Regions from separate parts of the Cryptosporangium arvum DSM 44712 genome, predicted to be linked through region 2. Evidence: riboswitches for the same ligand, from Rfam matches in the RefSeq annotation. Region 2 holds a riboswitch; the other holds the start of a gene.
The links. A riboswitch is a leader RNA that binds a small molecule or an ion and turns the genes downstream of it on or off. The one in region 2 is predicted to bind cobalamin.

Region 1: it holds a riboswitch for cobalamin, as region 2 does, so the genes downstream of both, metE (5-methyltetrahydropteroyltriglutamate--homocysteine S-methyltransferase) here and CRYAR_RS06770 (putative cobaltochelatase) in region 2, are expected to answer to the same signal.

What each region holds. Positions count from the first base shown of each region.
Region 1 covers NZ_KK073874.1:3,956,009-3,959,322, reverse strand. The annotation lists gene CRYAR_RS17650 (response regulator transcription factor) at 1-488, shown strand, start outside; gene CRYAR_RS47360 (hypothetical protein) at 498-707, opposite strand; gene CRYAR_RS17645 (HAD family hydrolase) at 786-1,448, shown strand; cobalamin riboswitch at 1,654-1,883, shown strand; gene metE (5-methyltetrahydropteroyltriglutamate--homocysteine S-methyltransferase) at 1,993-3,314, shown strand, end outside.
Region 2 covers NZ_KK073874.1:1,471,614-1,474,927, reverse strand. The annotation lists gene CRYAR_RS06770 (putative cobaltochelatase) at 1-1,819, opposite strand, end outside; cobalamin riboswitch at 1,916-2,042, opposite strand; gene CRYAR_RS06765 (phosphoribosyltransferase) at 2,112-2,780, opposite strand; partial or broken gene CRYAR_RS50610 (LuxR C-terminal-related transcriptional regulator) at 2,822-3,314, opposite strand, start outside.

The DNA.
Region 1 (3,314 bases), 2.5 Mb from region 2:
TGCCGACGGCCCTCCGCACCCGGCCCGACGTCGCGATCATCGACATCGATCTGCCGGTACTCGACGGGTTGTCGGCCGCGCGGGAGATGCACGCGCGACTGCCCAGTTGCCGAACGTTGATCCTCACCGGCCTGGACCGCCCCGGAACGCTGCGCCGGGCACTGTCCCTGTCCGTGTCGGGTTTCCTGCTCAAGGACTCCCCGTACGAGCGCCTGGTCCAGGCGGTTCGTGAGGTCGCCTCCGGCCGGCGGGTCGTCGACCCCCAACTGGCCCTCACCGCCTGGGACATCGGGGAAAATCCCCTCTCCGCCCGGGAGATCCAGGTTCTGCGTCTGGCCGCCGGTGGAGCGGAGCCGCAGGAGATCGCCGCGACGATTCACGTGTCCCTCGGCACCGTGCGGAACTACCTCACGAAGGTCGTCATGAAGCTCAACGCGCGCAATCGCATCGACGCCATCCGTATCGCCAAGGACGCGGGGTGGATCTGAGTTGACGGCTCAGCGGACGTAGGCAGGCAGTTCCGGGCCGGAGCGGGTCCGGCGGTCCCAGCCGGTGAGCTCGGACGGCAGCGGGAACCCCACGCCCATCCAGCCGAGTGCGTCCAGGTGCCGGCCAGCAGCAGAGATGGGTGGTCTCGTCGTCGGACGGGCCCACCGCACGGACCGCGAGTGCCCCTGCTCCAGTCGCTCGTAGTCGTTGGCCGACATCCGGCCCGTCGCCGGATTCGCGGGTGCGATGCTGCTGGTGGGACGCGTGACGACCGTCGGACCGGGTAGAGACACTGTATGGCCGACACCGCGATCTTCGACGTCGACGGAACCCTGGTGGACACCAACTACCAGCACGCTCTGGCGTGGTTCCGTGCCTTCCGCCGTTTCGGCATCACCCATCCGCTGTGGCGCATCCACCGCGGGATCGGGATGGGCGGAGACATGTTCGTGCCCGAGGTCGGGGGCCGGGACATCGAGGAAGCGCACGGCGACGACCTGCGCAAAGCGTGGGCGGAGGAGTTCGACCGGCTCATCGACGAGATCCAGCCGTTCGAGGGTGCCCACGATCTGCTGGCCGAGGTCAAGGAACGCGGCTTCCGACTGGTCCTGGCCAGCTCCGGCCGGACCGACCACGTCGACCGGTTTCTCGACCTCATCGACGGGAAGTCCCTGGCCGACGCCTGGACCACCTCCGACGACGTGGCGAAGAGCAAGCCCGAGCCCGACCTCATAGCGACGGCCCTGGCCAAGGTCGAGGGAGCCAGCGCGGTCATGGTCGGGGACTCGATCTTCGACGCGCAAGCGGCCGCCAAGCTCCAGATCCCCACTCTCGGGGTCCGTACCGGCGGTTTCTCGGTCGGGGAACTGCAGGAGGCCGGTGTCCTCCAGGTCTTCGACTCGCTGGTCGCCTTCCGCCAGGCCCTCGACGGCACCCCGCTGGCTCGCGCCAGCCGCTGAGCGACTCCGCCGCACACCGCGACCGCGATCGGCGCGTCGGTGAGCGCCACCCGCCCAGGCGAGCCACGGCCGGCGACCACAGGCGCCCATCGCCCGCCGTGACGCGTGAGTCGTTGGTCCCGGAAGTCGATCGCTTCCCCGGCGGTGCCCGGCGCCCGGCCGTGAGCAACGCCCCTGCGACGGTCTCCGGGCCCGTGCGGCGTCTACGATGGAGCGCAGTGCTGGTTCGCCCCGTCAGCCAGACGGGGCGTCGTAAGAGGGAACCCGGTGGGAATCCGGGACTGCCCCGCAGCGGTGAGTGGGAACGACCGCCGTCAATCAAGCACTGGGCCGGCCACGGCCTGGGAAGCGACGGCCAGTAGGAACGCCCGTCCGGCTCCGGCCGGTCGGAAACAGCCCACGAGTCCGAAGACCTGCCCGCACCGCGCACGCGACCCGTGTGCGCCGCCGACGACCCCGAGGGAGGGTCAGGGCGGGGTCGGCGGCTGCGCTGTGCCCTCCCCTGCCTTCCTTCGGTCCATCGGATCTTCGAGGGAAGGACCTCATGAGTAATTTCGGACGAAGCACCGTCCTCGGCTATCCCCGCATCGGCCCCCACCGCGAGCTGAAGAAAGCGGTCGAGGGCTACTGGGCGGGCCGGATCACCGAAGCCGACCTGCACGCCCTCGCGGCTGAGCTGCGCGCCGACGTGTGGCGCACCCTTCGCGAGGCGGGGCTGGAGGCGATCCCGTCCAACACGTTCTCCTACTACGACCACGTGCTCGACACCGCGGTCGCCGTCGGAGCGGTTCCGGAGCGGTTCCGCCGTCTCGGGCTGTCCGACCTGGACACCTACTTCGCGATGGCCCGCGGTGTGGACGCCGAGCCCGCGCTCGAGCTGACCAAGTGGTTCGCCACGAACTACCACTACCTCGTGCCGGAGATCGGCCCGGACACCGTCTTCGCGGCCGACCCCGCGAAAGCCCTGGCCGAGCTGGCGGAAGCACCCGGGACCCGGCCGGTGCTCATCGGCCCGGCGACGTTCCTCCTGCTGGCCAAGGCCGCCGACGGTGCGCCGGAGGGCTTCCGGCCGTTCGACCGTCTCGACGACCTGGTCGAGGTCCATGCGCAGATCCTGGGCGCGCTGGCCGACGCCGGCGCCGAGTGGGTACAGCTCGACGAGCCCGCCTACGACGCCGACCGCACCCCCGCGGAGATCGACGCGCTCCGCGCCGCCTACGCCCGGCTCGTCGCGCTCGAGCACCGGCCGAAGATCTTCGTCGCCACGTACTTCGGCGCGCTCGACGACGCCCTGCCGGCGCTGCTGGAGACCCGGGTCGACGCGCTGGGCCTCGACCTGGTCAACGGGGCCCGGGATCTGGACCGGCTCGCCGGCACCGGCACGGTCAGCGGCACGACGATCGTCGCCGGGCTCGTCGACGGCCACAACGTCTGGCGCGCCGACCTCGGCGCGGCGGCCGCGCGCTACGCCACGCTGAGCGGCCTGGCCGAGGACGTCGCGGTCTCCACCTCGTGCTCGCTGCTCCACGTGCCGGTCGACCTGGCCGCCGAGACCGACCTCGACCCGGCGCTGGTGGAGCGTCTCGCGTTCGCCCGGCAGAAGGTCGACGAGATCGTCGCTCTCAGCAAGGTCCTGGACGACGGCGTCGGCGGCCTCCCCGCCTCTCCCGGCGAGGCACCCGAGGCATGGCGGGACCAGACCGTCCGCGCCCGCCTGGACGCGCTGCGCCCGGAGCACTCGCGCCGGGGTGCCTACGCCGACCGGGCCGCCGCCCAGCAGCAGCGGCTGAACCTGCCGCCGCTGGCCACGACCACGATCGGGTCGTTCCCGCAGACCGACGCGCTGCGCCACGCCCGCGCCGAGGT
Region 2 (3,314 bases):
GGGTCCGGCCGCCGGTCGGAAGCTCCTCGAGGCGGCGCGCGGCCACTTCGACGCTGCCGGTGGGCGGTAGCGCGAGCGTCGCGGTGTCCCGCCGGAACGTCACCAGGCCGACGGTGTCGCGACGCTGGTAGGCGTCGAGCAGTAACGACAGCACCGCGCCCTTGACCGCGGCCATCCGCTGCCGCGCGGCCATCGAACCGGACGCGTCGACGCAGAACAGGATCGTGTTGCTCTCCCGACCGCGGCGGACGGCGGCGCGCAGGTCCTGCTTCTCGAGCCGGAGGCCGGCGGTGCGTCCGCGGGCTTTCTGGTGCGGCGCCGCCGCCAGCAACGTCGCGATCAGGTGGACGTCGGTCACCGGGCCGTCGGTGCGGGTGGAGCGCACCACGCGGCCGCGGCGGGCCTCGGCCTGCGAGCGGCGGCCGGAGGCGTCGGACTGGGAGCGCCCGATGCCGGGCACGGTGAGCAGCTTGGTGCGGTACGGGTTGGTGGCGCGGACCGCGGCTTGTTCGGCGGCGGCGAGCCGGCGCGGCCGATCGTCGGTGTCGTCGTCGGCGGCCCGGTCGGCCGGGGCTTGCGGTCCGGACGGAGGCGGGCCGTCGTGCGGTGCGCTCGGGGCCGCGTCGGGCTGACGCCGGTCGGGGCCGCCCTGGTTCGCGTCGGCCTCGGTCGCGTCGCTGTCGGTCGCGTCGCCGTCGGCTTGACCACCGTGGTCCGGGTCGTCGTCGTCCGGGCCGCCGTCGTCCGGGCCGCCGGGGTCGTCCGGCCCGCGGCCCGGGTCGTCGTCGGGGTCGTCGTCCGGGTCGTTGTCGGCGGCTTCCTGCAGGGCCTTGTCGAGCTGGTCCTGGTCGAGGCCGGGAGCGTCGAACGGGTTGCGCCGGCGGCGGTGCGGCAGGGCCAGCTCGGCGGCGCTCCGGATGTCGTCGTCGGTGACGTGGTCACGCGCGTGCCAGGCGGCCAGCGCGACGGCCGTCCGCGCGGTGACGAGGTCGGCCCGGAGCCCGTCCACGTCGAAGGCGGCGCACACCGCACTGATCCGGCGCAGGGCGGCGTCGCTCAGCACGACGTCGGCCAGCCGGGCGCGCGCCTCGACGATGTGGCCCGCCAGTTCCGCGTCGTGCTCGGCCCACCGGGCCGCGAAGCCCTCCGGGTCGGCCTCGTAGGCCAGCCGGCGGCGCACGACCTCGGCCCGTTCCGCGGGGTCGCGGCTGGCGGTGACCTCCACCGTGAGCCCGAACCGGTCGAGCAACTGCGGGCGGAGCTCGCCCTCCTCCGGGTTCATCGTGCCGACCAGCAGGAACCGGGCCGCGTGCCGCACCGAGACGCCGTCGCGCTCGACGTACGCGCGGCCCATGCCGGCCGCGTCGAGCAGCGTGTCGACCAGGTGGTCGGCGAGCAGGTTGACCTCGTCGACGTAGAGCACGCCCCGGTGCGCGGCCGCGAGCAGCCCGGGCTGGTAGGCCCGCACGCCTTCGGTGAGCGCCCGCTCGAGGTCGAGCGCACCCACCAGCCGGTCCTCGGTGGCACCCACCGGCAACTCCACCAGCCGGGCGGGCCGGCTCTCGGCGGTCACGTCGGCGTGGGGGCCATCCGGGCACTGGGGGTCCGGAGAGGCGGGGTCGCAGGCGAAGCGGCAGCCGGCCACCACCGTGACCGGTGGGAGCAGGGCGTGCAGCGCCCGGACCACCGTCGACTTCGCGGTGCCCTTCTCGCCCCGGGCGAGCACACCGCCGATTGCCGGCGAAACGGCGTTGAGCGTCAACGCCAAGCGCAGGTCGTCCAGCCCGACGACCGCGGAGAACGGATAGGGCGGAGTCACCCGCCGATCACGCACGAGGGCATGCCAGGATCCTTCCCGCGGGTGTCCGCGCCCGCGTGTGCGATGGCCTGCGAGCAGGCTCGCAGGGAGCGGACGCAGTGTCCTGGCTCCCGGATCGAAGCGTGTCCTCGGCCTTCCAGCCGTTACCGGCCGTGACCGTTGAGTGAGGTCGGCTCCCCGGTGACAGTGGCGGGACCGCGCCGGATTCTCACCGGTCTTCCTGCCCTCCGCTCGCGGTAACTCTGACTCACCACGCGCCCGCCGTCAAAGGCGCGAGACGTGCGTCACCGCCTCAGAGCCGCAGCGACGCGGACTCACGCCGGGCCGCGGCCAGCTCCGCTTCCACCTCCTCGTCGGTGAGCTGCGGGAACGAACGGTAGTGGTACCCGACGGCCCGGAACTCCGGCGGCGCGGCGACGCACACCACCGCGTCGGCCTCGGCGCCGAGCATCGCCACCGCCTGCGGCGCGCACACCGGTGCCGCGAACACCAGGTGGCCGGGCCGCAGCACGCGCAGTGACCGCAGCGCGGCCCGCGCGGTGGCCCCGGTCGCGAGCCCGTCGTCCACCACGACCACGGTGCGCCCCGTCACCACCGGCGCCGGCCGTCCGTCGCGGTACCGCTCGGTGCGACGCACCGCCTCGGCGCGCTCGCGCTCCACGTCGGGCTCGAGTTCCTCCAGCGTGAGGCCCACCTGACCGAGCAGTCCCCGGTCGAAGAGCGCCGGCCCGTCCACGGTGACCGCCCCGACGGCCAGCTCGCGGTGCCACGGCACCCCGATCTTCCGCGCGACGACGACGTCCAACTCGCCGTGGACCGCGGCGGCCACGGTGCGTGCGATCGGAACACCACCGCGCGGCAGCCCCAGCACGAGTGGCACCTCGTGCTCCTTGAGATGGTCGGCCACGGCGACCGCCAGCGCACGGCCCGCCTCGGCCCGATCAGCGAAGTAGTCCGACATATGACACCTCCGGATACCGGTGATTACCCGGCTTCCCCAGGTCACACGCCTCCGAGACCACGTTCCCGAGCCAGGAGCAACGCCTCCGCCCGGCTTGGCACCCCGAGCTTCGTCAGCATGTTGGCGACGTGGTTCCGCACGGTTTTCGGACTCAGGACCAGCCGCCGCGAGATCGTCGTGTTGTCGTACCCCCGGGCCACCAGGTCGAGCACCTCGCGCTCACGGTCGGTGAGTTCGGGGAACGGCACCGGCCCGGCGGTGCGGGCGCCGGACAGGTAGCTGATCGCCCGCGCGGCGACCTGCGGACCGAGAATGACCTCGCCGTTCGCGACCGCCCGAACGGCCCGCTCGACCTCGGCCGGCGTCGCTCCTTTGAGCAGGTAGCCACGAGCACCGGCGCGGACCGACGCGACGACCGACTCGTCGTCCTCGAGCATCGTGACGACGAGGACACGCAGGTCGGGCCACCGCCGGATCAGTTCCCGGGTGGTCTCGACGCCGGAGTCGCCACCCAGATGCAGATCCATGATCACC